One region of the Streptomyces sp. NPDC086077 genome, then DNA from elsewhere that is predicted to be linked to it. Evidence: riboswitches for the same ligand, from Rfam matches in the RefSeq annotation. Region 1 holds a riboswitch; each other region holds the start of a gene.
The links. A riboswitch is a leader RNA that binds a small molecule or an ion and turns the genes downstream of it on or off. The one in region 1 is predicted to bind cyclic di-AMP.
Positions count from the first base shown of each region.

Region 2: linked by a shared signal. The riboswitch ahead of AB0O67_RS05750 (transglycosylase SLT domain-containing protein) and the one ahead of AB0O67_RS02670 (C40 family peptidase) in region 1 are both predicted to bind cyclic di-AMP.
Region 3: linked by a shared signal. The riboswitch ahead of AB0O67_RS04340 (NlpC/P60 family protein) and the one ahead of AB0O67_RS02670 (C40 family peptidase) in region 1 are both predicted to bind cyclic di-AMP.
Region 4: linked by a shared signal. The riboswitch ahead of AB0O67_RS29150 (M23 family metallopeptidase) and the one ahead of AB0O67_RS02670 (C40 family peptidase) in region 1 are both predicted to bind cyclic di-AMP.

Region 1 covers NZ_JBFBJT010000005.1:57,294-64,630, forward strand. Annotated here, with positions in the region: gene AB0O67_RS02655 (ATP-binding protein) at 154-612, shown strand; partial or broken gene AB0O67_RS02660 (LysR substrate-binding domain-containing protein) at 858-1,184, opposite strand; partial or broken gene AB0O67_RS02665 (LysE family transporter) at 1,083-1,552, shown strand; gene AB0O67_RS02670 (C40 family peptidase) at 1,608-2,081, opposite strand; cyclic di-AMP (ydaO/yuaA leader) riboswitch at 2,085-2,287, opposite strand; gene AB0O67_RS02675 (hypothetical protein) at 2,626-2,904, opposite strand; partial or broken gene AB0O67_RS02680 (ABC transporter permease) at 3,086-3,499, opposite strand; gene AB0O67_RS02685 (TetR family transcriptional regulator C-terminal domain-containing protein) at 3,527-4,012, shown strand; gene AB0O67_RS02690 (urease subunit gamma) at 4,124-4,426, shown strand; gene AB0O67_RS02695 (urease subunit beta) at 4,437-4,748, shown strand; gene AB0O67_RS02700 (urease subunit alpha) at 4,741-6,462, shown strand; gene AB0O67_RS02705 (urease accessory UreF family protein) at 6,462-7,136, shown strand; gene ureG (urease accessory protein UreG) at 7,277-7,337, shown strand, end outside.
Region 2 covers NZ_JBFBJT010000012.1:9,136-16,472, forward strand. Annotated here, with positions in the region: gene AB0O67_RS05730 (DUF2092 domain-containing protein) at 1-178, opposite strand, end outside; gene AB0O67_RS05735 (polyprenyl synthetase family protein) at 483-1,493, opposite strand; gene AB0O67_RS05740 (hypothetical protein) at 1,701-1,889, shown strand; gene AB0O67_RS05745 (CocE/NonD family hydrolase) at 1,912-3,909, shown strand; cyclic di-AMP (ydaO/yuaA leader) riboswitch at 4,187-4,369, shown strand; gene AB0O67_RS05750 (transglycosylase SLT domain-containing protein) at 4,373-4,852, shown strand; gene AB0O67_RS05755 (Cof-type HAD-IIB family hydrolase) at 4,816-5,694, opposite strand; gene AB0O67_RS05760 (carboxymuconolactone decarboxylase family protein) at 5,760-6,221, opposite strand; gene fahA (fumarylacetoacetase) at 6,457-7,337, shown strand, end outside.
Region 3 covers NZ_JBFBJT010000008.1:73,140-80,476, forward strand. Annotated here, with positions in the region: gene AB0O67_RS04320 (PspC domain-containing protein) at 222-1,520, shown strand; gene AB0O67_RS04325 (response regulator transcription factor) at 1,517-2,263, shown strand; gene AB0O67_RS04330 (NlpC/P60 family protein) at 2,274-3,341, opposite strand; gene AB0O67_RS04335 (hypothetical protein) at 3,795-4,148, shown strand; partial or broken gene AB0O67_RS04340 (NlpC/P60 family protein) at 4,237-5,413, opposite strand; cyclic di-AMP (ydaO/yuaA leader) riboswitch at 5,421-5,576, opposite strand; gene pcrA (DNA helicase PcrA) at 5,943-7,337, shown strand, end outside.
Region 4 covers NZ_JBFBJT010000133.1:6,202-13,538, forward strand. Annotated here, with positions in the region: gene lhgO (L-2-hydroxyglutarate oxidase) at 1-33, shown strand, start outside; gene trmB (tRNA (guanosine(46)-N7)-methyltransferase TrmB) at 257-1,063, shown strand; gene AB0O67_RS29145 (PrsW family intramembrane metalloprotease) at 1,106-2,410, shown strand; gene AB0O67_RS29150 (M23 family metallopeptidase) at 2,519-3,568, opposite strand; cyclic di-AMP (ydaO/yuaA leader) riboswitch at 3,580-3,759, opposite strand; gene AB0O67_RS29155 (SpoIIE family protein phosphatase) at 3,975-5,210, opposite strand; tRNA gene AB0O67_RS29160 (tRNA-Met) at 5,370-5,443, opposite strand; gene AB0O67_RS29165 (dihydrofolate reductase family protein) at 5,554-6,684, opposite strand; gene AB0O67_RS29170 (MarR family transcriptional regulator) at 6,804-7,316, shown strand.

The DNA.
Region 1 (7,337 bases):
CGCTTCGAGCGACAGATATATGCATATCTTGGTGGATCGCCACCGCTACCGGGCTTTGAGTGGCAGTCTGGCGAAGAAGCACCAGTCGGGACCGTACTCGAACCATCCGCTCCGTGCCGGACTGCGGTCCCGTGGGAAAGGGACGACGTCGCCATGGCAGACCATCTGGAAGCATCCGTCACTCTGCCGAGCGATCCCGCCTCGGTCTCCACCGCCCGTACCTACGTGGTCAGCACCCTGGCGGATTGGGGCCTGCCACCGGAGACCGAGGTGGCCGACACGATCAGGCTCATCATCTCCGAACTCGCCACCAACGCCGTCCAGCACACCCTCGGTCAGTCACCCACCTTCACGGTCGCGATGCAGCTCGACCGCGACGAGCAACTCCGCATCGGGGTGACCGACAGTCACCCGCGCTTTCCCAAGCGGCTCCCGGCCGCCGTTCAGCAGGACAACGGCCGCGGCATGGTCATCATCCGCTGGCTCACCGCCGAGTGCGGCGGCCGCCTCAGAGTCCGCCCGACCCGCGAGGGCGGCAAGACGGTCTCCATCGAGCTGCCCTGGACGGTACCGGTGCGCCCGGCCCGTCTGGCGGGCCGACAGGAGCCGTAGCCCACCGGGGGCGAGCCGCCGTGCCGGAGCGGGCGGGGCGGTGACCCGGTGTCGCCGGGTCCGTCGTGGGGTGGCGCCAGGTCGGGCGGGGCTGCTGGGCCCGGGCGAAGGCGCCGCGGAGAAGGGCGCGGAAGACGTCCGCCGTCGGGGTCGTCCCGACGGTGCGGTGGGCGACCGAGATCATGCGGCGCGGGCTCGCCCCCCGACAGCGGGCGCATCCCCAGCGGCGTGACCGCCGTGTGCGCCACCATCTCCGGTACGACCGCCACCCCGAGCCCCGCGCCCACGAGCGCGCCCACTACGGCGTACCCGGGTGTGGCGACCAGTACGGAGGGTGCCGCCCCGGCGCGTGCCAGCGCCGCCTCCACCTCCTGCCGGGCCGGGTGGTCCGGCGCCATCCTGATCAGCGGCTGCCCGGCCGGCGCCGCCGGCGGCAGCCGCGAGCCTCCGCCGCCGAGGACGTGGTCGCCATGCCGGGCGCGGACCTCGCCGTCGTCGTACGCAACGCGTTGATCTCCCGCCGGGCCGGCGTGGCGTGCGCGCCGGGGATCGCGGGCGGGCTGCTGCGGCACACCGCGCCGGCCGTGGCCGGCGTCGCGGCCGTCCTCGCCGTGCCCGCGCTGTTGCGGGCCCTCCAGCTGGCCGGCCGCGCCCCCGTGCTCCTTCTCGGGCTCCGGGCACCGTGGGCCGTACGGCGGCCCCGTAGCGCCGCTGGCGGGGAGCCGACCCCGGCCGCCGTGCACCCGCTGCGCCAGGGGTTCGTCACCAACGCCCTGAACCCCAAGGCGCCGAAGGCCTTCCTCGGCCTGCTGCCGCAGTTTCTCCCGGCAGGCGCCCCGGCACTGCCGCGCACTCTGCTGCCGGCGCTGATCATCGTGGCCCTGGCCTGGTGTGGTTCCCGGCGGTGGCCCTGCTGCTGGACCGTCTCGACCACTGGCTGTGTCACGGGCGGGGTGGCGGCGTCCCCTCCGGGCGCCGCCACCGCCACCCGGGGGTCACTTCACCCGGCCGTACCAGACGCTCTTGGTCCAGATCTTCTGGAGCCTCACCACGTCCCCGGTCTTCGGGGCGTGCCAGATCTTCCCCTTCCCGGCGTAGATCCCCACGTGGTACACGTTCGACCCCGAGTGGAAGAACACGAGGTCACCGGCCTTGCGGCTCTTGGCGCCGACGTGGCGGGTCTTGTTGTACTGCTGGGCGGCCGTGCGGGGCAGCTTCTTGCCCGCCTTCTTGAACGAGTACAACGTCAGCCCGGAGCAGTCGAACCTGCGCGGCCCGGTGGCGCCCCACCTGTACGGGGAGCCCTTCTTCGAGGCGGCGATCTGGAGTGCCTTCGTCGCCGGCGTGGCGGCCGCCGCCTCCGAGGCGAAGCCCGGAGCAACGACGGAGCCGCCCACCGCGGCGAGGGTGAGGGCCGAGGCCGTACCAGCGCGGGCCATCAGCGACGGGACACGATTGAGCGCGGTCATGCGCAACCCTTCGTCAGCCGCCTGTGAAGGATGACCTGTCGGATTCGGGCTGGCGAAGTCGCCCGGCCGCGTTGCCACGGCTTCACCCCAAGGGACGCTCGGAGATTGCGCTCCGGCGACCCGTCGTGCTCGGGTCCTCCACTCCTGCCGATCCACTCCTGTCGACCGGTCATCCGGGCGGCGGCAGGACTCGGCGTCCGCCCGGACCGCCCCGCCGCGGCGGCGGGGGCTTGTCGTCAGTCAGGGATCTTGACTCACGGAAGTCCGAAAATCCCAACGCAACCGGGGATTTGTGGCGTTACTCACCACTCACCCGTTCGGGTGGACAGCCTCCTGTGCGAACGGGTGTCAAGGGCGCCACGCGACCCCGGACCAGCGATGGAAGGACTCATTCCGCCCCGAAGCAGCCCTCGTTGCGCAACCGCAAGGGCCCCGAGACAGGAGGTGAAGGTCATCCGGACGGCGGTAGTCCTTTTGGTCCGTTTCAACTCCCGCCCGCACGTTCCGTCATGACTCCCGGCGGTCCGGGGCGACGGCGGGTGGATCAGCCCTTGCCGCAACTGTCGGAGCGCGGTGCAACGGGGACACGCGCCGCGCGGCGTTCACCGTCCAGCACGCGCAGCGCCCGCGCGAGGATGCGTGCGGGGAGTTCGCTCTCGCCCCGCCGGTGCATCGGCGCGAGTGCGTCGCGCGGTTCGACGGCCCTGCGCACCAGCGCCTGAGCGGCGCGCAGTCCACGATACGTGTCGCCGTCGCACGCCGGGTCGAGATGCTCGAAGAGGCCCCGCACGTCCTTGCGGTGCGGGACGACCCGGTGGATCAGGCGGCATCTCGCCGAGCCGGGTGCGCAGCCCCGCCGACTTGACGCCCCGGATGCCCAGAACACCGGACTGACCCTCGACGGGCTCGCACAGCACCCGCTGACCGGCCATCACCCGCGGGCCGGGCAGCGTGAAGAGGCCGTGCGCCCCGTCCGCCACAGCGGGGCGCACGGCCGGCTCGGGTCAGCCCGCCGGTGCGGGCTCCCGCTCGGCCACGGACCGCTTCGCCACCCCGGTGCGGGACTTCAGAGCGCTGCCCAGCAGCACCGCGCCGAGCCCGATCGCGGCCCACCAGATCAGGGTCAGCGCCGGGCCGAGCGCCGCCGCGCCGTCGAAGTACGACACCGAGCGCAGCAGCGTCGTCCCCGCGCCCGGCGGCAGCCACTGGCCGATCGCCCCGGCCGGCTCGGGCAGCATCTGCGGCGCCGACCCCGCCCCGGAGAACGGGTTGCCGACCAGCATCAGCGTGCCCGCGGAGATGCCGATCCCGGCATGGCCCAGGAGCGCGGCGAGCCCGGCGACCGCGCTGCTCACCGGCAGCGTCGACAGCCCGAGGGCGGCGGCCTCGGCCCACCAGTCGCCGGTGAGGACCCCCAGGGTGCCGTCTACCGCGACTTCAGCGGCATGGAGGAACTGATCGCCGCGATCGTCGGCGAGGTGCTCGGGTCGGTCCACCAGGCCTTCGCGGAGGCCGCCCGGCAGAGCCCGCCCGCGCCGCCGGACGAGCTCGTCGCGGCGGTCCTCGGCCGGACGCTCGCCGCCCGGGAGAACCTGACGGTCGACGGGCGGCCCGCCTTTCCGCGACTCGTCATCCAGGTGTGGGCGGAGACGCTGCGCAACGAGGAACTGGCGGCCGTGCTGCGCGAGGGCTACGGCTCGGTGCGCGGGGCCTGGGCGCGGATCGTGGAGAGCTACCAGAGCGTCGGGATGATGGATGCGGACGTCACCCCGGACGACGTGGCCCGCACGATGATCGCCTCGGTGATGGGCTTCCTCGCACAGCAGTCCCTTTTCGGACCCGTGCCCGTCGAGGTCCTCCGTGACGGACTGCGGGCGCTGACGAGCATGCGGGGCGAGGGGGCCGCGACCCGTGGGTCACAGCTTGGTTAACGTGCGCGAAACGCGTGCCGACTAGCCTGCCCCTCCACGCCATCGGGGACCTTGCCGGTGGCCGCGGCAGCCGGGCCCCGCACGGTCCGGGGCGAGGAGGTGAGGTGGGACGTGCAACTTACCCCGCACGAGCAGGAGCGGCTGCTGATCCATGTGGCGGCCGACGTGGCGGAGAAGCGCCGCGCCCGCGGGCTGAGGCTGAATCACCCCGAGGCTGTCGCCCTCATCACCTCGCACATCCTCGAAGGCGCACGTGACGGCCGCACGGTCGCCGAACTCATGGCCTCCGGACGCGAACTGCTCAACCGTGACGACGTCATGGAGGGCATCCCCGAGATGATCCACGACGTGCAGGTCGAGGCGACCTTCCCGGACGGCACCAAACTCGTCACCGTCCACGACCCGATCGTGTGAGGCGGCCTCGATGATCCCAGGAGAGATCCACTTCGCCGACGGCCCCATTGCGTACAACCAGGGTCGCGAGGTCACCCGGCTCACCGTGCTCAACGCCGCCGACCGACCCGTCCAGGTCGGCTCCCACTACCACTTCGCCGAGGCCAACCCCGGCCTGGAGTTCGACCGCGCCGCGGCGCGCGGCAAGCGGCTCAACGTCGCCGCCGGTACCGCCGTGCGCTTCGAGCCCGGCATCCCGGTCGACGTCGAACTCGTCCCGCTCGCCGGTGCCCGCGTGGTGCCCGGACTGCGCGGGGAGACGGGAGGTGCCCTCGATGCCTGAGATCTCGCGTGCCGCCTACGCCGACCTGTTCGGCCCGACGACCGGTGACCGCATCCGGCTCGCCGACACCGATCTGCTGATCGAGATCGAGGAGGACCGCAGCGGCGGGCCCGGACTCGCCGGTGACGAGGCGGTGTTCGGCGGTGGCAAGGTCATCCGCGAGTCCATGGGGCAGTCGCGTGTGACGCGCGCGGAGGGCGCGCCGGACACCGTCATCACGGGCGCCGTGATCGTCGACCACTGGGGGGTCGTCAAGGCCGACGTCGGTGTCCGCGACGGCCGGATCGCCGGGATCGGCAAGGCGGGCAACCCGGACACGATGGACGGGGTGCATCCGGCACTGGTCATCGGACCGGAGACCGAGGTCGTCGCGGGCAACGGGCGGATCCTGACGGCGGGCGCCATCGACGCGCACGTCCATCTGATCTGCCCGCAGATCGCCGACGAGGCGCTCGCCTCCGGCATCACCACCCTCGTCGGCGGCGGCACCGGGCCCGCGGAGGGCTCCAAGGCGACCACCGTGACGCCGGGCCCCTGGCACCTGGCCCGGATGCTGGAGTCGATGGAGCAATATCCCCTCAACTTCGGTCTGCTCGGCAAGGGCAACACCGTCTCGCACGACGCGATGCTGTCGCAGATCCGGGGCGGCGCGCTCGGCCTGAAGATCCACGAGGACTGGGGCGCGACGCCGGCCGCGATCGACGCCTCCCTCACGGTGGCCGACCGCACAGGCATCCAGGTCGCCATCCACACCGACACCCTCAACGAGGCCGGCTTCGTCGCCGACACCCTCGCCGCGATCGGCGGACGCGGAATCCACGCCTACCACACCGAGGGCGCGGGCGGCGGGCACGCGCCGGACATCATGTCCGTGGTCTCCGAGTCGTACGTGCTCCCGAGCTCCACCAACCCGACCCGGCCCTACACCGTCAACACCGCCGAGGAACACCTCGACATGCTGATGGTGTGCCACCACCTGAACCCGGCGGTGCCCGAGGACCTGGCCTTCGCCGAGTCGCGCATCCGGCCCTCGACGATCGGCGCCGAGGACATACTGCACGACCTGGGTGCCATCTCGATCATCTCGTCCGACTCCCAGGCCATGGGCCGGGTGGGCGAAGTGATCATGCGGACCTGGCAGACGGCCCACGTGATGAAGCGGCGCAGGGGCGCGCTGCCCGGGGACGGCGGCGCGGACAACCACCGAGTACGTCGCTATGTCGCCAAATACACGATCAACCCGGCGCTCGCGCAGGGCCTCTCACGGGAGATCGGTTCTGTCGAGACCGGCAAGCTCGCCGACCTCGTGCTCTGGGACCCCGCGTTCTTCGGGGTCAAGCCGCACCTCGTGATCAAGGGCGGAATGATCGCCTACGCGCAGATGGGTGACGCCAACGCGTCGATCCCGACGCCGCAGCCGATCCTGCCCCGGCCGATGTTCGGGGCGATCGGGCGGGCTCCGGCCGCGAACTCGTTCAATTTCGTGGCGCCCCTCGCCGTCGAGGACGGGCTGCCGGAGCGGCTCGCGCTCGGCAAGCGGTTCGTGGCCATCGACTCGACGCGGGCGGTCACCAAGGCCGACATGCGGGAGAACGACGCGCGGCCCGAGGTCCGTATCGACCCCGACAGCTTCGCCGTGCACATCGACGGCGAACTCGTCGAGGCGACTGCGGCGGCCGAACTGCCCATGGCCCAGCGTTACTTCCTCTTCTGATGTCCCGCGCGGCACTTCTCGTCCTGGCCGACGGCCGCTTCCCCGCCGGAGGGCACGCGCACTCCGGCGGGGCCGAGGCAGCGGTGAAGGCGGGGCGGGTCACGGGCGCGGCGAGCCTGGAGGAGTTCTGCCGGGGCCGGTTGCACACGACGGGACTGGTGTCGGCGGCCCTCGCGGCGACGGCGGCGCTCGGTGTCGATCCGGAGGAGCTGGACGCGGCGGCGGACGCGCGGACGCCGTCTCCGGCGCTGCGGCTCGCGGCGCGCCGGCTGGGGCGGCAGTTGCTGCGGGCCGCGCGGGTCACCTGGCCGTCCGGTGAGCTGGACGCCGTCGCGCGGGCGTTTCCCAAGGGGGCGCATCACCCGGTGGTGCTGGGCCTCGTGGCGCGGGCGGCGGGGCTCGGGGCGATCGACGCGGCCTACTGCGCTGCGTACGAGTGTGTGAGTGGGCCGGCCGGTGCGACGGTGCGGCTGCTGAGTCTGGATCCGTTCGAGGCGACCGGGGCGCTGGCCCGGCTGGCACCGGAGGTGGACCGGGTGGCGGGGCGGGCGGCGGAGATGGCGCGGGGGGTCGTCGAGGAGGGGACCGACGTGTTGCCCGCGGGATCGGCGCCTTTGCTGGAGATCGGGGCGGAGGCGCATGCGGGGTGGGGGGTGCGGTTGTTCGCCTCGTGAGGGTCTCTCGCCCCCGCCGCCCCTGCGCTGCCCATCCCCCAGGGGCTCCGCCCCTTCCACCCCGCCAGGGGGCTGCCGCCCCCCTCGGGCCCCCGCTTCTGTCTGAAGGGCCGACGCCAGTCACCGAAGGAGCCGTTGCCATGCATCTCGACCACCCCCACCACAGCCCCGCCGCCGTCAGCGCCGATGCCCGCCGGCCCG
Region 2 (7,337 bases), on a different contig from region 1:
TCTTCGGCAGGTCGGGGCTGCCGGAGTCGGCCAGCGCGGGGACGAGCCCGATGGTGCCCGCCGCCAATCCCAGGACCGCCGCCGGGACGACGTACCGTGCGGCCTTGCGCCGCCGTGCCGCGCGCAGTTCGTCCGCGTCGGCCACGGCCGTGGTGTCGTCGGATTCGTACGGTGCCATGTGTGCCTTACCTCCGTCGTCGGCGGCGGCTGCCTCGTCGCGTCCTCGCAGGGGTCCCACCCTGAGCCGCCATTCTCACCCGGATCGGTGAGGAGTGGTGTGTTCCTTGTTCTCCATCTGACCAAACCGGGCGGCAAGATGCGTCAGACCCGGGAGCCAACTCCGCGTACTGCTGGGGTATGACACGACACGACGGCTTCTCCCCCGACCCGTAGGGGTACGAGAGGGAGTCACGAGTACTACGGGGGTCACGAGGGCCGGACAGCCGGCCCTCGACGCCCGGACGGGCGAACGGGCCGGACCGCTATCCGGCCCGGTGCACCACGGCGTCGCACAGCTCCGTCAGCGCCGCCTTCGCGTCGCACTCGGGCAGCGGGGCGAGCGCCGCCCGCGCCTCCTCCGCGAACCGCACGGTGTCGCGCCGCGCCTGCTCCAGCGCCGGATGCACCCGCAGCGCGGCCAGCGCCTCCGCGTGCCGCGCGTCGTCGGTGAGGTCGGAGGCGAGCAGCTCGCACAGCGCGACGTCCTCCGCCAGGCCCAGCCGGGCGGCCCGCTCACGCAACCGCAGCACGGGCATCGTCGGGATGCCCTCCCGGAGGTCCGTGCCCGGCGTCTTGCCCGACTCGTGCGAGTCGGAGGCGATGTCCAGCACGTCGTCCGCGAGCTGGAAGGCGACGCCGAGGCGCTCCCCGTACTGGGTGAGCACGTCCACCACCGACTCGTCGGCTCCGGACATCAGCGCCCCGAACCGGCACGACACCGCCACCAGCGATCCCGTCTTGCCGGCCAGCACGTCGAGGTAGTGCTCGACCGGGTCCCGCCCGTCCGACGGGCCCGCGGTCTCCAGGATCTGACCGGTCACCAGCCGTTCGAACGCCTCGGCCTGCACCCGTACCGCCTCGGGTCCGAGGTCGGCCAGGATGTGCGAGGCGCGGGCGAACAGGAAGTCACCGGTGAGGACGGCGACGGAGTTGCCCCAGCGGACGTTCGCGCTCGGCACCCCGCGCCGTACCTCGGCCTCGTCCATCACGTCGTCGTGGTAGAGCGTCGCGAGGTGCGTCAGCTCCACGACCACGGCGGAGGGCACGATTCCGGGTGCGTACGGGTCACCGAACCGGGCGGCCAGCATCACGAGCAGCGGCCGGAACCGCTTCCCGCCGGCCCGCACCAGATGCTGCGCGGCCTCCGTGATGAACGGGACCTCGCTCTTGGTGGCTTCGAGCAACCCTTCCTCGACAGCAGCCAATCCGGCCTGGACATCGGCTTCCAGAGCCTGGTCCCGCACGCTCAGCCCGAACGGCCCGACGACGGTCACGAGGGGTCTCCTGTCTGCTGGTGTCCACTGGCGATTACGCGGAATGTCGATAGGTCGCTGCCTTCACTCAAGTCAGCGTATCCGGTCACGTTTCGATCACCGAGGCCGCCCACCGGTACACCTCAGGCGGTATCGGATCACGGCGGGTATGTTTTTGATCACTTGATATGAGCAGGTATTTATCGACTTTGCCGGAAGAGGTGCCCCTTGCTCCGCACCGCCGTCGGCACCGGCCCCGAGAGCCCGGCCCGGTACGCCACCGGCCGCCGTCACCCGGCCGGACGCAAGCACGCCGCGGAGTCCGCGCGCACGCCGCGGGCGACGCACCGCACCGCCGGCCCGGCGGTGACGGCCGCCGCGCGCCGGCCGCGCCGCACGATGCACCCGGTCCACTGAAGCCGTACCTGGGGTCACGCTCATGCACATCCGTACGTCCTTCCCCTACGAGACGACTCACGAGGACCTCCGTATCCCGCTGCCCGACGGAACCCGGTTGTACGCGCGCGTATGGCGCCCGATCACCGACGAGCCCGTACCGGCCCTCCTGGAGTACCTCCCGTACCGCCTGACCGACTGGACCGCGCCCCGCGACCACCAGCGTCACCCCTGGTACGCCGGCCACGGCTACGCCTCCGTCCGCGTCGACGTGCGCGGGCACGGCAACAGCGAGGGCATGCCGACGGACGAATACTCGGCGACGGAGCTGGCGGACGGTGTCGAGGTGGTGCACTGGCTGGCCGCGCAAGCCTGGTGCGACGGCAAGGTGGGCATGTTCGGCATCTCCTGGGGCGGCTTCAACTCCCTGCGGATCGCGGCGCTCGCGCCCGAGCCGCTCAAGGCGATCGTGACCGTCTGCTCCACAGGCGACCGTTACGACAACGACGCGCACCGCATGGGAGGTTCCGTCCTCGCGGTGGACATGCACGCGTGGGCGGCGACCATGCTCGCCTTCGTCTGCCGCCCGCCCGATCCGCGGTACGTCGGCGACGCCTGGCGGGACATGTGGCTGCGACGCCTCGAAGAGGTCGACCCCTTCGTCCACACCTGGCTCGACCACCCTCTACGCGACGACCACCGGCGGCACGACGGCGTCCGCGAGGACCACGGCGCCGTCGACGCCGCCGTGCTCGCGGTGGGCGGCTGGCACGACCCGTACCGCGACACGGTGCTCCGTCTGGTCGAACACCTCCCGTCCGACCGCGTCCGCGGCCTGATCGGGCCCTGGTCGCACCACTACCCCGACCGCGCCTTGCCGCCCGGCCCGGCGATCGGCTTCCTCCAGGAGACCCTGCGCTGGTGGGACCACTGGCTGAAGGGCAGGGACACCGGGGTGATGTCCGAGCCCGTGCTGCGCTCGTACGTCATGGACGCGCATCCCCCGGCGACGGGGTACGAGACGCTGCCCGGCCGCTGGGTCGGTGAGCCCGCCTGGCCCTCACCCCACGTGTCGACGGTCACGTACGCCCTCCAGGGCGAGCCCGTACTCGTCCGGTCACCCCAGCACACGGGCATCGACGCGGGGCGCTTCCTCCCGATCGGCAACGAGGCCGACCTGCCGCCGGACCAGCGGGAGGAGGACGCGCGCGGGGCGAGCTTCGAGTTCGCGGTGCCGGAGGAGACGTGGGTGCTGGGGCGGCCGCGGGTGCGACTGCGGCTGACCTCGGAGGTGCCGCGCGGGCAGGTGGTCGCGCGCGTGTGCGACGTGGCGCCGGACGGCTCCTCGACGCTGGTGACCCGGGGGGTGATGGACCTCTCCGCGCGCGAGGGACGCGACCGGACCGTGCCGTGGACCCCTGGGGCCACCGAGGACGTCACCTTCGGGCTCAGCGGCATCGGGTACGCCTTCCCACCCGGCCACCGCATCCGCCTCTCGCTCGCCTCCGCGTACTGGCCCTGGATCTGGCCCCAGCCGGACTCCGCGGCCGGCTTCACCCTGGACCCGTCCGGCAGCGCTCTCGAACTGCCGGTACGCGCGTGTGCGGCCGTCCCGCCCGTCACCTTCGAGGAGCCGGAGCAGTCCGAACCGCTCGGCGTCGCCCACCCGGCCACCCTCGACGAACCGCGCCCCGGACGAATGGTCGTGCGCGACGTCGCCAAGGGCGAGTGGCGGCTGGAGCTCGACCAACCACGCCACGGCGGTACGCGCGTGTACCCGGACGGGCTGGAGGTCACCGAGGAGGCGCTGGAGGCGTACGCCATCGGCGAGGAGGATCCGCTGTCCGCCCGCGCCCGCTCGGACTGGACGATCCGGCTGCACCGCCCGGAGCTCGCCTGGGACACCACGATCCGCACACGGTCGGAGATCGCCTGCACCGCGGAGTACTTTTTGACCTCAAATGAGGTGATTTGCACCTCTGGTGCCGAGGTGACCTTCCACCGCACCTGGGAGAAGCGAATTCCACGGGCCGCCAGTTAACTAGGACTTGGGCCTATTGCCCGATTTGCGATTCTTCTGCACTCGCGTGAGTTGGCTCACTCGCACGCCTTCACGAGTCCCTTACATGGACGCGGCGATCCGCCTTGGCACATGGCCGAGTTGACTCTTTTCAACCGCAAAGGATCAAGAGCGGCAAACAGGCGCTTCGAAGATCAAATCCCGCGATATGTGAAACGACCACTTGTTTCGGACATGTGCTCTCGCATACGTTCCCGGCCAGTCGGGCGGAACGCCGAATCCTGCCGCCGCCCGCGCCACCCATGACGGACTCACTCACCGCACGGCAGGAGCGGGGGACCCAGGTAAGCCGCCGGACCGGACGCCGCACGCCACGGCACACCGGAACGGCTCGGGGTGAAGTCGCACTCGCATGAGGGCGGCCGGGCACCTCCCAACCCGAACCCGACAGCTCACCTCGCAGGCACCGGAGAGGACAGTCCCCATGACTGCAAACGGTCAGCAGAGCCGTACCAGTACTGCCCGCATCGCTCGCAAGCTCGCCGTCGCCGGTACCGGCGCCGCCCTGCTCGCCCTGCCGCTCATCGGCGCGACCACCGCGTCCGCCGCCACGCCCACGGCCGTCAGCTCCGTCACGGCGTACCCGAACAACCTCGACGGCTGGATCCGCCAGTCGCTCGACATCATGGCGCAGCAGGGGATCCCGGGCTCCTACAACGGTATCTACCGCAACATCATGCGCGAGTCGTCCGGCAACCCGAACGCCATCAACAACTGGGACTCCAACGCCGCCAAGGGCACCCCGTCGAAGGGCCTGCTCCAGGTCATCGACCCCACCTTCGCGGCCTACCACGTGCCCGGCACGGCGTACGACCCGTACGACCCGGTCGCCAACATCACCGCCGCCTGCAACTACGCGGCCGACCGCTACGGCTCGATCGACAACGTCTTCGGCGCGTACTGAGGCCTGGCCAGCAGCCGTTCGAGGACGACGGCGATGCCGTCGTCCTCGTTCGACAGGGTGATCTCGTCGGCCACCGCCTTGAGCTCGGGGTGGGCGTTGGCCATGGCGACGCCGTGCGCGGCCCAGTCGAACATGGGGATGTCGTTGGGCATGTCCCCGAAGGCGATGGTCTGTTCCGGACTCACGCCCAGTTGCCGTGCCGCCAGCGCCAGCCCCGTCGCCTTGGTGACCCCGCACGGCTGAAGCTCGACCGTCCCGGGACCGGACATGGTGACGGTCGCGAGCGAGCCGACCACCATGCGGGCCACCGCCGCCAACTCGTCGTCGGACAGCGTCGGATGGCGCAGCAGCACCTTGCTGATCGGCGCGCACCAGAGGTCGTCGCGGCGATCGATGCGCACCGCGGGCAACGTGGGGTGCGGCATCAGGTACCCCGGCTCGATGAGGGTGAGCCCGTCGACGCCGTCCTGGTCGACGGCCGCGTACACCTGGCCGACCTCGGCCTCGATCTTTCCGAGCGCGGTCTCCGCGAGTTCCCGGTCCAGCGTGACGGACCACAGCAGACGGTCCGCGCCGGCGTCGTACAACTGCGCGCCCTGCCCGCACACCGCGAGCCCCCCGCCGCCCACGACCTCCAGCAGTGGTCGCACTCGCGGCGCCGGCCGTCCGGTCACCACCAGATGCCGGGCACCGGCCGCCGAGACCCGCGCGAGCGCGGCGAGCGAACGGTCGGAGACCGTGTCGTCGCCGCGGAGCAGCGTTCCGTCCAGGTCAGTGGCGATGAGGGCGTAGTCGGTGCGCGCGTACTCGGTGCGCGCGGCATATGCGGTGGGTGCGGCCATGATCAGAGAATACGGACACCGCACCCCCGCCGTTCATTCCCAACTACCTTCCCACTGTCTGCTTTTCACCCCCACGTGGTGCCTGCCGGCTCCTTGATCGTGGCGTTGATGCGGTTGAACATGTTCGTCAGCGCGACGGTCAGGATCAGCGCCGACACTTCCTTCTCGTCGAAGTGGTCGGCGATCTCGTCCCACAACGCGTCCGGAACCGGCTCCTCCGAGCGGTCCGCGAGCCGCGTCACCGTCTCCGCGAGGGTCAGCGCGGCGCGCTCGGCGTCGCTGTGGAAGGGCGCGTGCCGCCAGGCGGCGACCGAGGCGATGCGCTCCTCACTCACGCCCGCTTTGCGCAGATTGTTCACATGTCCGTGGACGCAGGCGGCGCAGCCGTTGATCTGGCTGACCCGCAGTCCGACGAGCTCCGCGACCTCCTGGTCGAGCCCGCTCTCCCCGATGGCCTGGAAGAGGGTCCCGATACCCTTCAGCGCGCCCGGGAGGACGTACGCCGGGTTGGTCATCCGTGCCTGCATGATGCCGCCTCCTGTTGTCAGTGGCCGGTGTGATGCTTGCTTTCACCGCACTGACGGATCGGGGGCGGTCGTTGTGACGGATCGGCGGGACGAGTTTCCGATGCGCCGACGCGATACACCTTTCCGGATATCAAGGAGCTTCCGCACCTATCGGACACTGCCCAAGACGGGTGCCGCAGCCGTAACGTGATCCACGACCGCATGGACCGCGCGTACGAAAGTGAGGCAGCACCCCATGCCCCCCTTCGATGTCCCCGAGGGCGACCCCTTCGGTCCGCACAACCTTCCGTACGGCGTGTTCTCACCCGCCGGGTCCGCCGAACGGACGGTGGGTGTCCGCCTCGGCGACCACGTCCTCGACGCCGGCGCGGCCGCACTGGCGCTCGGCTCCCCGTACGCCGAGCTGCTGGCACGCCCGACCCTCAACCCGCTGCTGGCCGCGGGCCGCACGGCCTGGTCTGACGTCCGGCGCGCGCTGACCGCCTGGGTCACCGTGCCGTCCCACCGCGAGTCCCTCGCGCCCCTGATGCACTCCCTGTCCTCGGTGAACCTGCACCTCCCCTTCGAGGTCGCGGACTACGTCGACTTCTACGCCTCCGAGAACCACGCCCGGAACGTCGGCCAGATCTTCCGCCCCGACGCGGCGGACTCCCTCACGCCCAACTGGAAGCATCTGCCGATCGGTTACCACGGCCGCTCCGGCACGGTCGTCGTCTCCGGCACCGACGTGGTCCGCCCCTCCGGCCAGCGCAAGGCCCCGGCCGACGCCGCGCCGGTCTTCGGTTCGTCCGTCCGCCTGGACATCGAGGCCGAGGTCGGCTTCGTGGTCGGCGTCCCCTCGGCGATGGGCACGCCCGTGCCGCTGTCCGGCTTCCGCGATCACGTGTTCGGCCTGTGCCTGCTCAACGACTGGTCCGCCCGCGACATCCAGGCCTGGGAGTACGTCCCACTCGGCCCGTTCCTCGGCAAGTCCTTCGCCACCTCGGTGTCGGCGTGGATCACCCCGCTGGAGGCGCTGGACGCGGCAAGGGTGGCCCCGCCCGGGCGGACCCACCCCCTGCTGCCGTACCTGGACGACACCGAGGAGGAGCCCGGCGGCTACGACCTGCGCATCTC
Region 3 (7,337 bases), on a different contig from region 1:
CCGCGCCGGGCACGGCATCCGCGGCGTGCTGGTGATCAGTCATGAGTCCATGGTGACGGGCGAGCCGCCGCCGCGGGAGTCGGTATGACCCTGGCCGGACCCTGATATCGCCCCTGAGTCGAGGCGGGGAGGCGTTCGACCGGCCCGCGGTTCGAAGATCAGGGGAGTCTCGGGGGCCGACCCTGATGCTCCGGCCCGCCGGTCATGTGACCATCAATGGCATGCCGGAAGCCGCAACCGCAGCAGCGCCTCTCGACGAACCGCGGCCGCCGCGCAAGCTCTACCGCAGCAGTGACGGACGCTGGCTCGGTGGCGTGGCGCGGGGGCTCGCCGGGCATCTCGGCCTGCCCGTCATCTGGGTGCGCCTGGTGTTCGTCGGCCTGTTCACGGCCGACGGCCTCGGCGCGCTGCTGTACGCCGCCTTCTGGTTCTTCGTGCCGCTGGGCGTCGGCGGCGTCGAGGCGCAGAAGCCGCCGTCGCTGGTCGCCGCCGAGACCTCTCCCGACGGCCGTAAGAAGCTCGTGGCCCGCAGACCGGACAAGGGCCAGATCGTCGCCCTGCTCCTCATGGTCGTCGTGGCCATGGTCTTCGTCGGCAATGTGAACCTGGGCGGCGGCGCCCAGGCCTACCTCCTGCCGGCCGTGCTGGTCGGCGCCGGTGTCGCCCTGGTATGGCGCCAGGCGGACAACGCCCGCCGGGCCCGCTGGGTCGAGGTCGGCCGCCGCAAGCGCACCCTCGGCCTGCTGCGCGCGGTCGCCGGCGTCCTGCTGGTCACGGCCGGTGTCACGGGCGTCTTCGTGCTCCAGGGCTCCGCGGCCCACCTCGGCTCGGTGCTTCAGGCGGCCCTCGCGGTGCTGGTCGGGATAACGCTTCTCGCCGGGCCGTACCTGGTCCGTATGACCCAGGACCTCTCCGAGGAGCGTCTGATGCGCATCCGCGCCCAGGAGCGCGCGGAGGTCGCCGCCCACGTCCACGACTCGGTGCTGCACACCCTGACGCTGATACAGCGCAACGCGGAGAACCCCGGCGAGGTGCGCCGCCTGGCCCGAGCCCAGGAGCGCGACCTGCGCACCTGGCTCTACAAACCGGAGGGCACCGGCAAGGACGAGGTCGACGAGCCGACCACCCTCGCCGACGCGGTGCGGCGCAACGCCGCGGAGATCGAGGACAAGCACGGCGTCCCCATAGAGGTCGTCGTGGTCGGCGACTGCCCGCTCGACGAGAGGATCGGCGCACAAATGCAGGCCGCGCGCGAGGCCATGGTGAACGCCGCCAAGTACGGTGGCGACGGCGGCGCCGTGCAGGTCTTCGCCGAGGTCGAGGGAAAGACGGTCTTCGTGTCCGTCCGGGACCGCGGTCCAGGCTTCGACCTCGACTCGATACCCGCCGACCGCATGGGCGTCAGAGAATCGATCATCGGCCGCATGGAGCGCAACGGCGGTACGGCCCGGCTGCGGGCGGTGCCGGACGGTGGCACGGAGGTCGAGCTGGAGATGGAGAGGGCGGAGAAGACGTCATGAGCGACCCGACCGAGGCGAACGGAACGGCGGGAGCGGAGGAGTCGGCCGAGCCCGCACAGACGCCGGGCGGCGGTGTGGGAGGGCGGCACGTGCGCGTGGTGCTCGTCGACGACCACCGGATGTTCCGCACGGGCGTGCAGGCCGAGATCGGCCGGACCGACGAGACCGGCGTCGAGGTCGTCGGCGAGGCCGCGGACGTCGACCAGGCGGTCACGGTCATCACCGCGACCCGCCCCGAGGTCGTCCTCCTCGACGTGCACCTGCCGGGCGGCGGCGGCGTCGAAGTGCTGCGCCGCTGCGCTCCGTTGATGGCCGACCCCGAGCAGCCGGTCCGTTTCCTGGCCTTGTCCGTCTCGGACGCGGCCGAGGACGTGATCGGCGTGATCCGCGGCGGCGCACGGGGATACGTCACGAAGACGATCACCGGCACGGACCTGGTCGACTCGGTCTTCCGGGTCCAGGAGGGCGACGCGGTCTTCTCACCGCGTCTCGCCGGCTTCGTCCTCGACGCCTTCGCCTCCACCGACGCCCCGCCTGTCGACGAGGACCTGGACCGACTCACCCAGCGTGAGCGGGAGGTCCTGCGGCTCATCGCCCGCGGCTACGCCTACAAGGAGATCGCCAAGCAGCTGTACATCTCGGTGAAGACCGTCGAGTCCCACGTCTCGGCGGTGCTGCGCAAGCTCCAGCTCTCCAACCGGCACGAGCTGACCCGCTGGGCGACGGCCCGTCGGCTGGTGTGACGAGCGCGCGTCACACGACCCTGGTCGCCCCGGCGAACGGCATCTGGTCGATCGGCGCCAGCCGCACCGGGGCCGAGGGGTTGGGCGCGTGGATCATCTGGCCGTTGCCGACGTAGAGGCCGACGTGGCTGATGCCGGAGTAGAAGAACACCAGGTCACCGGGGGCAAGTTCGGAGCGCGAGACGCGGCGGCCGGCGTCGATCTGGGCGTAGGTGGTGCGGGGCAGGGCCACCCCGGCGGAGCGGTACGCCGCCTGCATGAGGCCCGAGCAGTCGAAGGCGTCGGGGCCGGTGGCGCCCCAGACGTAGGGGCTGCCGAGCTTCTGGTAGGCGTACGAGACGGCCGCGGCGGCACGGGAGTTGGGCGCCGCCGCGGTGGCGGAGCCCGGGGCCTGGAGGGCGTCCCGGCCGGCCGTCGAGGCGCGCGAGGCGCGGTCCGTGCCGTCGCCCTGCGCGAATCGCGCCCGCTCCTCGGCCGTCAGCCGGGACAGTAACTGCCGCGCCTCGTCCAGCTTGCCGGTGACGGTCTTCTTGTGCCGGTTGAGCTCGGCCTGCCGGGACTGGAGCGAGGCCAGTTCGACGCGGGTGGCGCCGCGCAGTTGCTCGATCTCCCGCAGCTGCCGGCGGACGCGTGTGACGGCGGCCGCTTGCCGGTCGCCGGCGCGTTCGGCGAAGGCGGCGCCGTCGAGATACCGGTCGGGGTCGTCGGAGAGCGCCAGTTGCAGCGCGGGGTCCAGGCCGCCGTCCCGGTACTGGGCGGCCGCGTAAGAACCGAGGGCGTCGCGGGCGGAGTTGAGCCGGTCCTCCTTGCGGGCCGCCTCGTCCTGGAGGCTGCCCAGCCGCTTCTGTGCCGCCCGGGTCTCCTCCCGCACGCCGTTGTACTTCTCGGTGGCGACCTCCGCCTCCTGGTACAGCTTGTCCACCTTGGCCTTGACCTGCGCCGGCGTCAGCTGCGGCTCGGCGTGGCCGGTCCCGTCGAGGCCCGTGGCGGTCGCCGCGCCCGCGAGGGCGATCGTCGCCGCCGTGCGGGCCCTGGTGCCGTGGGCCGAGCGTGGTCGGGGCTTGCGGTGCGCTGCCACGTGGACTGCACGTCCTTTCGTACGACTCGGGCGACCGCCGGTCCGTACGGCCACCGGGTGGACGTACGACCGCTCCGGGGCGGCTGACGCGTCCGGCGGCGCCCCGCGCAGGGGATGCGGGGCACCGCCGGACCTTCTCGGCGGTGGTGCCCGGCTGCCGCCCCCGGCCAGGGCGGCGGTGGGGAGCCGGTCACCTGGTGGAGGACGCTAAGCCCGGGCGTGTCGGTACGGTGACGTCTTGTGCGGAAGTGACGCGAGGGAAACAGCGGGTGACCGTATGTGATCGAGCTCGCGATTCGCGGCCGTCGCCTTCACGCAGTGCGATGACCGATGCGGCGATTCCGGGGCGGGAGGAGGCGCGAGGGTGCTATGGCGCATATATGCAGTCGCCCTGTGTGCCATGGGCGGCCCGGTGTCGGGCGGCCCTGAACTGCCTGATTAGGCTCCGGCCCCATGGACGTACTCATCCACCTCTTCGTCGGCCTGCACATCATCGGCATCGCCTCCCTCCTCGGTGGTTTCCTCACCCAGATGAAGGCGATGGGCCAGGGCACCGCGCGATTCGTCCCGGCGATGCTGCACGGCGCACTGACCATGCTGGTCACCGGCGTGATCCTGGTCGGCCTCAACCAGGCGGACGACCAGCCCGTCAACAACATCAAGATCGGCGTGAAACTGGCGCTGCTGATCGTGATCCTCGGCCTCGTCTACGTGAAACGGGACGACGAGAAGGTGGACAAGGGCATGTTCGCTCTGGTGGGGCTACTGACCACGGCGAACGTCTTCATCGCCGTGCTCTGGACCTGACGCACCGCCCCACGCGCGCGTGCCACGGAAACCGCCGCACGCGCGCGTGCCCTTCGATCGCCTCTCCGGCCGCCTCGCGGCGCCCTTGTCAGGCCGGGCGGACGACGCTGTGGATGGAGGACTCGCCGTCGTAGTAGACGGACTCCTCGCGGACGTACGCGCCGGGCTTCGGGGCGTGGATCATCATGCCGTTGCCGATGTACAGGCCGACGTGGGTGATGTCGTCGTAGAAGAAGACCAGGTCGCCCGGCCGGGCGGCGGCGACGGAGACCGTCGTCCCGGCGTCGACCTGGTCGTAGGTGGTGCGCGGGAGGGTGACGCCGGCGGCCTTCCAGGCGGCCTGGGTGAGGCCGGAGCAGTCGTAGGACTCGGGGCCGGTGGCACCCCAGACGTACGGCTTGCCGATCTGGGCGCGGGCGAAGGCGAGCGCCTTCTCCGCCTTGGTGCCGTACCCGGAGTCCGACGCGGAGTCTCCGGAGCCGGACTCGTCGCCCGTGCCTGCCGAGGTATCGGCGTTCGAGGACTCCCGCTCGCGCTGCGCCGCCTCCTGACGCCGCTGCTCCTGCTGCCGGGCGAGCTCGGCGGCCTTGCGCTCGGCCTCCTCCTGCTTCTTCTTCTCGATCGCCGCGAGGCGGGCCTTCTCCTCGGCGGTCAGAGCCGACAGCAGTGCCCGCGCGTCGGCGAGCTTCTTCTGGACGGTGGCCTTGGCCCGACTGCAGATCGCTCTGCGACTCGGTGAGCGTCTCCAGACTCCGAGTGGCCTCCTGGCGCTTCTTCATCGTCGCCGACTGCTCGGTGAAGTACTCGTCGACCGCGCTCTTCTGGCGGCTGGTCAGACGGCCCATCAGCTGGTTCTGGTCGAAGTAGTCCTGCGGGGAGTCGGCGAGCAGGAAGGTGGCGGTGTCGGGGACGGAGGCCCCGGAGCGGTACTGGGCGGCGGCGTACGACCCCAGCTCCTCACGCGCCTCGTTCAGCTTCTGTGCGCGCTGGGCAACGTCGTCCAGGAGAGTGTCGACGCGCTTGCGCTGCTTCGAGGTCTTCTCCTTGGCCGCGTTGTACTTCTCGGTCGCCGACTCCGCCTGGCGGTAGAGATCGCCGACCTTCTTCTCGACCTCCTCGAGGCTCGGCTTGTCGTCGGCCGAGGGCTCGGCGTTGGCGGTCTGGGAGAGCAGGGCCACGGAGGTCAGGGCAGCGGTGGCGAGGGCCGGTGTGCGTATGCCTGCCACCCGCGCGCCGGTGGGGCGCGACTTGCGGTGCGACGCCAAAGGAGGCGACTCCTTCCATCTGCCGCCTACCGGGTTAGCTGTCGGGTTCGGGCGGGTGGTTCGGAAGGGTTGCCCTACGGTCCGCTCCCCGGAAGGGATTTGGGCCGATTCACCCCAAGTTCGGTGGGTCCCCGGCTCCGGCTGCCTTGGGCGCATCGGACTCGGCGGAGGCCGCGCGGCCCGGCGACGTTCGCCGGTAAGAGTCGTGCGGCCTGTCCGGCACGGTAGCCAACTCGTGTGGTCCGTGTGAAGGTTGGTGGGCGATATGCCCGATACATTTTCGTGACCTTCGGCCGGTGGTCACGCCCCGCGTGAGACCGTGTTCGGACGGTGAGCGCCTGGTCAGCGCCGGTGCCGGGCGATAACGGGCCGGGACCCGCATGATGGTCCGCTGGCGCCCCCCGCCTTCACCGGCCGCCTTCCCGGGCCGTGATCGCGGGCTCCTCCGCAAGATCGCCGGCCTTTCGTGGCCGGTATGTTCTCGGGGCGGGAGCGGGTTGTCAGTGGGGCGCCCTAGACTCGGAGAGCGATGAGCAGCCTCTTTGACGACAGCTTCCTGGCGGACCTCCAGGCCCCACGGGCCCACGAGGAGCCTCCGCCGCCGCCCGAGGACGATCACGCTCCGGATGCGCTTCCGGACGATCTGTTCGGCGGGAAGTTCGACGTGCCCCCGGACCGGGACGCCTACTACCGCGACGGCGCCCCGCGCCCCGCCCTGGACGCCGCCGTGCTCCTGGAGGGGCTGAACGACAACCAGCGCGCCGCCGTCGTCCACTCCGGCTCCCCGCTGCTCATCGTCGCCGGCGCCGGCTCCGGCAAGACGCGGGTCCTGACCCACCGCATCGCCCACCTCCTCGCCGAGCGCGGGGTGCACCCGGGCCAGATCCTCGCGATCACCTTCACCAACAAGGCCGCGGGCGAGATGAAGGAGCGCGTCGAGCAACTGGTCGGCCCCAGGGCGAACGCGATGTGGGTGATGACCTTCCACAGCGCCTGCGTGCGCATCCTGCGCCGGGAGTCCAAGAAGCTCGGCTTCACCTCGTCCTTCTCGATCTACGACGCCGCCGACAGCAAGCGCCTGATGTCCCTGGTCTGCCGCGACCTGGACCTCGACCCCAAGCGCTTCCCGCCCAAGTCCTTCAGCGCCAAGATCAGCAACCTCAAGAACGAGCTGATCGACGAGGAGGACTTCGCCGCCCAGGCCACCGACGGCTTCGAGAAGACCCTCGCCCAGGCGTACGCGCTGTACCAGTCACGTTTGCGCGAGGCGAACGCCCTCGACTTCGACGACCTGATCATGACGACGGTCAACCTGCTCCGCGCCTTCCCGGACGTCGCCGAGCACTACCGCCGCCGCTTCCGGCACGTCCTGGTCGACGAGTACCAGGACACCAACCACGCCCAGTACGCCCTCGTGCGCGAGCTCGTCGGCACCGGCGAGCGTGCCGCTGAGGACGTCGACGTACCACCCGGCCAGGACGACCTGCCGCCCGCCGAGCTGTGCGTGGTGGGCGACGCCGACCAGTCGATCTACGCCTTCCGCGGCGCGACCATCCGCAACATCCTCCAGTTCGAGGAGGACTACCCGAACGCGACGACGATCCTGCTGGAGCAGAACTACCGCTCCACCCAGACGATCCTCACCGCCGCCAACGCCGTCATCGAGCGCAACGAGTCCCGCCGCCCCAAGAACCTGTGGACCAACGCGGGCGCGGGCGCGCGCATCACCGGCTACGTCGCCGACACCGAGCACGACGAGGCGCAGTTCGTCGCCGACGAGATAGACCGACTCACGGACGCCGGCGACGCGAAGGCGGGCGACGTCGCGGTTTTCTACCGTACGAACGCCCAGTCCCGTGTTTTCGAAGAGATCTTCATCCGCGTCGGTCTGCCCTACAAGGTTGTCGGCGGCGTCCGCTTCTAC
Region 4 (7,337 bases), on a different contig from region 1:
CGTCGCGCACTGGGCGCACTGAGCCGTGCGTGACCCTGGCCGCGTGGGGCGCCGCGGGCCAGGCCGGCGTCCGGGACGGTGCCGGGCCATGTGCGGGCACGCCTCGCCGAGGCTCGTGCGGGTGCTGCCGGCCCGGCCGGTCCTGCCCCGCGACACCGGCCGCGCGCCCTCTCGTGCCCCCGCGCCCCTGCCGCCCGCGCACCACGAACCCACCCACCCCGGACCCCGTAAAATCGACCCCACTGTGTCTGACTCGCTGAACACCCCCGAAGCCCCCCACCCCACCCCCGACGCCGTCGCCCCACGGGTGCGGGTCAAGGGGGAGCCGCGTTTCCCGGACGGGCCCAAGGCGGACCCCGCCGGGTCGCACTTCGAGCGGCGGATCCGGAGTTTCCAGCCGCGGCGGAGCCGGGTGACATCGGGGCAGGCGGACGCCTTGCAGCGGCTGTGGTCCAAGTGGGGGCTGGACGTCGACGGCTCGCGGGTCCTCGACCTCGCCGAGTTCTTCGGCAACGACAACCCCGTCGTGCTGGAAATCGGCTTCGGCATGGGCGAGGCCACCGCCCGGATGGCCGCCGTTGACCCGGACACCAACATCCTCGCCGTGGACGTACACACCCCCGGCCAGGGCAACCTGCTCAACCTCGCCGACCAGAGCGGCATCGGCAACGTCCGGGTGGCCAACGGCGACGCGATCATCCTGCTGCGCGAGATGCTCACCCCGGACTCCCTCGACGGGCTGCGCGTCTTCTTCCCGGATCCCTGGCCCAAGAAGCGGCACCACAAGCGGCGGCTGATCCAGCCGGCCTTCCTCACCCTCGCCGCGACCCGGTTGAAGCCGGGCGCGATCGTGCACTGCGCGACGGACTGGGAGCCGTACGCCGAAGTGATGCTGGAGGTGCTCACCGCGCACCCCGCCTTTGCGAACACCCGGCCCGGCGGAGGTTTCGCGCCGCGCCCCGGCTTCCGCCCGCGCACCCGTTTCGAGGGGCAGGGGCTGGAGAAGGGTCATGTGGTGAACGACCTGCTCTTCCGCCGCGTATCGCACGAAGGTCAGCCGTAAAACCTTCCCTCGTTCGAACCTCCCCTCGTTAGGGTCAATGCCGTGGCGACCAGTCCCCCGTACCCGACGAACCCCGGCATGCCCACCGGCGGCGCCCTGCGGCACGCGCACTGGTGGCACAAGCGGTGGGTGCGGTACGGCGCGCTGATCACGCTGCTCGCCCTGTCCGGCCTGGTGATCCTCGCCCTGGTCCGCGAACAGACCGGCACCCAGGGCTTCCTGGTCGGGCTCGGCCTCGCGGTCCTGCCCGTGCCGCTGCTCATAGCCGTCTTCCGCTGGCTGGACCGGGTCGAGCCCGGCCCCTGGCGCAATCTGCTGTTCGCCTTCTCGTGGGGGGCCTGCGCGGCCGCGCTGATAGCCATCATCGCGAACAGCTTCGCGACCAGATGGATAGCGACCGCGACCGCCGACCCGACCAGCGCGGACACCTGGGGCGCCACGGTCATAGCCCCGATCGTCGAGGAGTCCGCGAAGGCGGCCGCGATCCTGCTGCTCTTCCTCTTCCGGCGCCGCGACTTCACCGGAATCCTCGACGGCGTCGTCATAGCGGGCGTCACCGCCACCGGCTTCGCCTTCACCGAGAACATCCTCTACCTCGGCACCGCCTTCGGCACCGACCAGCTGGCCGGCCACAGCGGGATTGCGTCCGTGACCGCCGCGACCTTCTTCGTGCGGGTCATCATGTCGCCGTTCGCGCACCCCCTGTTCACCGTGCTCACCGGCATCGGCTTCGGCATCGCCGCGCTCGCCGGGGAGCGCCAGCGGCTGCGCCGCGTCCTTCTGCCCCCGGCCGGGCTGCTGCTCGCGATGGGCATGCACGCCTTCTGGAACGGCTCGGCGACCTTCGGCGACTACGGCTTCTTCGCGGTGTACGGCGGCTTCATGGTGCCCGCGTTCGGGCTGCTGACCTGGCTGGTGATCTGGACGCGCCAGCGGGAGCTGCGGACCGTCCGCGAGGAGCTCCCGGCCTACGTCGTCGCCGGCTGGCTCCCGCCCGCGCAGCCGTTCGCCCTCGGCTCGATGCGGGCTCGCCGGCTGGCCCGCGAGTACGCCGGCCACCACCTAGGCAAACCGGCGGCCCGTACGGTCGCGCAGTACGAGGCGTACGCCACGTCTCTGGCCTTCCTCCGGCGCCGGGGCCGCATGGGCCGCGCCCGTGCGGACTTCGTCGTACGGGAACGCGAGCTGCTCCAGGAGCTGTGGAACCGCCGGGAGATCGCCCGCCCGGCCCTGGAATACGCGGCGCGGGCGACCGCGCCGCCGGTGCTGATGCCGCCGGTCCACGGCTGGGTGCCGATGTACGGGCACGCGGCGCCCTACCCCGCGTACAACCCGTACCGGACGTAGGGCGAAGGGGGCGCGGTACAGCCCCGGACAGCCGAAAACCGGCAGTCCTGACGTCGGGGGGTTGCCGTCAGGACCACCGGAGTTCGCGAAAAACCCGTGTCGGGATTCTCAGGGGTTGAGGCCCTTGCTCTGCAGCCAGGCCAGCGGGTCGATGCCACCGGAGCTGCCGGTGTGCACCTCCATGTGCAGGTGGGCGCCGGTCACGTTGCCCGTCGCGCCCACGCGGCCGATCACATCGCCGGTGGCGACCTTCTGTCCGACGCTGACGCCGATCGACGACTGGTGGGCGTACCAGATCTCGGTGCCGTCATCGAGGGTCAGCACGGTCTTGTAGCCGTACGAGCCGTTCCAGCCGGCCTCGGTGATGGTGCCGCTGTGCACGGCCTTGAGGGGCGTGCCGGTCGGCGCGGCGAAGTCGAGGCCCGTGTGGTAGCCAGAGGACCACAGGGCGCCGGCCTGACCGAAGGTGGAGGTGAGGGTGTACGAGGAGGTCGGCAGCGTGAACTGCTTGGCCAGCGCGGCGAGCCGCTCGGCCTCGGCCTTCTGCCGGGCCTCCTCCTCGGCCTTCGCCTTGGCGGCGGCGGCCTTCTCCTTGGCCTCCTTCTCCGCCTTGGCGGCGGCCTCGGCTGCGGCCTTCTCGGCGGCGGCCACGGCCTGCGCGGCGGCCTTGCTCTCGACCTGCTCCTGCTGCTGCTCGGCCTGCGCGATGATGCGGGCGCGCAGGCTCTCCCCGGCGTCGGTGGTGCCCTCCGCGGTGTCCACGGTGGCCGTGCCGAGGCTGCTGAGCGGGGCGCTGGCGGTCTTGGTGTCGGGGGAGTCGGGGTCGTCGTCGGCTATCAGCGAGCCGACGTTGGGCAGGTCGGGCATGGAGATCGACACCGGCGGCTTGCCGGTGTTCGCGCTCGCCATGCCGCCCGCGCCGACCGCGGCTATGACACCGACGCCGAGAACGGTGGAGCTGCGGGCGAGTCCGCCGCCGCGCTGCTTGCTGACACGGTGCCGGCCGCGTACGGGACGGATGGTCTCCGCGGTGGGATTCCACTCCTCCCACGGGCCCTCGTCGGTGCGCTGCGCGCCGTAGACGAACGTGTCGGTGCTGTCGGAGGTGCGCTGGTCCGGCACGAACGGGGCCTGTGGGGCAGGCCGGTTGGACGCCACGTGGGCGCGCTCCTTTCCTTCCTTCTCGCCTACCGGGTTAGCTGACGGGTTCGGAGCAGGAAGGTCTCCTACGCGCGTAAACCAGCCGTACTGCTACGGCGGCATACGCCCGATTCACCCCAAGATGATGGTTCCCCGGTTCCCTTGTGCGGCCGGTGAGGGCCTCGCGCGGGATTCGGCGCGTGCGCACGGAGCCGCCTCTTGTGACGGCTGGGACGACCGCGCTGCGTTATCGGACGTTAATAGAACCGGGGCCTGATTTCCAAGCCGTTCCACTTGATCATTAACGCTTCCTGTCGGGACGTACAGGTCCATGAATGGCGAAAATCGGGCGAGTTGACCGCGGTTCAGAGCGATCTCCACATCTGACTGTATGTCAGTTGTTATGCGGAGGGCTTCCGTTCGATCACACCCGGTGACAGTCGTCGGCCGGTCGCCGGACCGCGAGCAGCGCCATGTCGTCGGTGGTGCCGCCGCCGCTGTGCCGGCGTACCTCCTCGGCCACCGTGCACAGCAGTTCGCCGGGGCTGCAGAAGGTCCGGCCGGCCAGCCGGGCCGCGGGATCGTAGAAGGCGCCCTGCGCGTCGCGGGCCTCCGACAGGCCGTCGGTGTACAGCAGCAGCGTCGCCCCGCCCGGGAACCGGGACACCTCCGCACGGTCCGGCCAGATGCCCAGCTCGCCCATCCCGAGCGGAAGCGCCGGATCACGGGCGGGCAGCGGACTCACGGTGCCGTCGGCGTACAGCATCAGCGGCGGTGGATGGCCGCGGTTGAGGATCCGTACGACCCCGTCCTCGTGCGGGATCTCGGCGAGTACGGCGGTGGTGAACCCCTCGAAGGCGTCGATCCCCTCCCGGCGGGTGCCCTCGCGCGCCAGCGCCCGCTCCAGCCGCTGTGCGACCGCCTCCAGCGTCGTCTCGCGCTCGGCGGCCTCCCGGAACGCCCCGATGACCACCGCGACCGCCGCGACCGCCCCCATGCCCTTGCCCCGCACGTCCCCGACCACCAGCCGCACGCCGTACCGGCTGTCCTGCACCGCGTAGAGATCGCCGCCGATGAAGGCGTCCGCCTGGGCGGCCTCGTAGCGCGCGGCGATCTCGAACCCGCAAATCCGCTGCATCGGCTCCGGCAGCACCGCGAACTGGGCGGCCTCGGCGATCTCCCAGGCCGAGTCGAGGCGGGCGTGGCTGCGCCGGACCAGCATGTTGATCAGCACGGCGAGGACGGCGACCGTGGCCACGGTGAGCAGTTCGGTGAACGGTTCGACCTGCATCAGGGTGCCGTACCGGATCTGCAGCCCGATGACCAGGGCGACGGCCACGACACCGGTGAGGACCGTGGCGCGGCGGGACAGGAGCGGGGCGGCGACCAGCGGGGCGGCGGTGAAGAGGGGGGCACCGGTGAAGCCGCGCGGGGTGAAGTAGTCGTAGCTGCCGCCGATGACCAGGAGCAGGACGGGGAGCGCCCGGACGAAGGCGCGGGCGAGGGAGATCCGTCGTCCCTCGGAGGGCGGCACAGGGGGCACGGGCGGCACCGGGCGCGCCAGCGTGGAGGAGTCGTCCCGGCCGCCGAGGGCGGCGTCGGCGACGCGGTCGCCGGATCTGGCGTACGGCCACTCTCCCTCTGCCTCCGCAGGCCGCACTGTCGTCTCCCGTTACGCAGGTCACCGCACCTGCCCAGAGTTCCCGGAAGACAGGTGCGGGACCAGCCGGGCGGGCCGACCGGATGACGGGAGCGGGCGACGCCCGGAAACGACTCGGGGCCGGAATCCAAGATCTGGATTCCGGCCCCGGGCCTTCAGTAGCGGGGACAGGATTTGAACCTGCGACCTCTGGGTTATGAGCCCAGCGAGCTACCGAGCTGCTCCACCCCGCGTCGGTATGACACCAGTGTACGCCATGCGCGGGACGCTCCGCGCCACGGTTTCCCGGCGCCCGCGTCGACCAGCGGCCGGAGGTGTGATCGCGGCGTCCCCGGGGGGTGTTTCATCCCACCAAGTGCCGATTGGGCGCCTTGGCCGCCTCCTCGTGGTCCGGAACCACCACCACCTCCACTCCGGCCCCCGCCAGCATGCCGCTCCCGTCCGCGCCGGTCACGAACGTGTCCGGCTCCCGCCAGGCCGTCACCACGCGCCCCACCCCGGCGTCGAGGATCAGCCGCGCGCAGGGCCGGGGCCGGGAGGCGCGGCGCGTGCAGGGTTCCAGGCTGGTGTAGACGGTGGCGCCGGGCAGCCGCGGGTCGGCCGCGTCGATCTTCGCGAGCGCCGCCTCCTCCGCGTGGACGACCGGGTCGCCGCCCTCCCGGGAGTGCCCCCGCGCGAGTTCGGTGCCGTCCCGCGCCACCACCACCGCACCGACGCTGAACGCCGTCTTCGACGGCGGGCACAGCGCCGCCAGCTCGCAGGCCAGGGCCAGCCAGCGGCGGTCGGCGGCCGAGGCGAGGGTGCCGGCGCCGGGGGCGGTGGGCTCGTAACGCATGAGGACGACGTCCTCGATGCGCCGGGTCTCGACCAGGCGCAGGCGTCCGGACTGGTAGCCGCCGGGGCCGAAGAGGCGGGGTGCGGCGGGGTCGCCGACGAAGAGGGGGGCGAGGACCAGCTGGACCTCGTCGGCGAGGCCCTCCAGGAGGAGCTGGGTGTGGAGGGTGCCGCCGCCCTCGACCATCAGGCGGCGGACGCCTCGTACGTCGTGCAGGTGCGCCAGTACCGCGCGCCAGTCGAGGGTGTCGCCGAGCGCGACCACGTCCGCGGCGACGGGGTCCTCCTCGAGGCGCCGGGCACCCTCCGTCGTCGTGTACACCACCTTGTCGCCGCCCGTGTGCCAGAAGTGGGCGGCGGGGTCCAGGTCGCCCGTGCCGCTCACCGTGACCTTGAGGGGGTACTCCGGCTTTCCCGCCGCCGTCCGGGCCGCCCGTCGTGCCGGGGAGTTGACCAGCAGCCGGGGGTTGTCGGCGCGGATGGTGCCGGCGCCGATGAGGATCGCGTCGACGGAGGCGCGCACCTCGTCGACCCGGTCGAAGTCGGCGGGGCTGGACAGGAGGAGGCGGTCGGGGCCGTTGTCGTCCAGATAGCCGTCGAGGGAGACGGCGGCGGACAGGAGGACGTAGGGGTAGGGCATGGGGGGCACTCCACCTCGGGGTCGGGGACCGGCGGTTTACCGGCCGGGTGGCCTGAGGGCCTGGGGGCTTGCCGGCCCGGCGGTTTGATTCAAGTTTTAAGCAAATCTACACTGGCGGCATGACGACTCGCTGGCTCACCCCGGAGGAGCAGCGCGCCTGGCGCGCGTACCTGGGGGCCACCCTTCTCCTGGAGGACGCGCTCGACCGGCAGCTCCAGCAGGAGGCGGGCATGCCGCACATGTACTACTCCATCCTCGCCAATCTCTCCGAGGCCCCGGAACGCCGGCTCCGGATGACCGATCTCGCGGAGCTGCTGAAGATCACCCGCAGTCGGCTGACGTACGCCGTCGGCCGACTGGAGAAGGACGGGCTGGTACGGCGCGAGGAGTGCCCCCAGGACAAACGGGGGAGCGTGGCCGCGCTCACGGAGGAGGGGTTTGCCACGGTGGAACGGCTGGCGCCGGGACATGTCGAGACGGTTCGCGCGACTCTGTTCGACCAACTGACCCCGCGGCAGGTGGGGCAGTTGGAGGAGATCTTCACGGGGGTCGCGCAGGCGCTGCAGGGGGAGGACGCGGGCGGCGCGTCGGGCGACGTGCCGTGGCGGCGCCGGTCGCCACCGTGTTCCTGAGACCGCCCGGGGCTGTTTGCT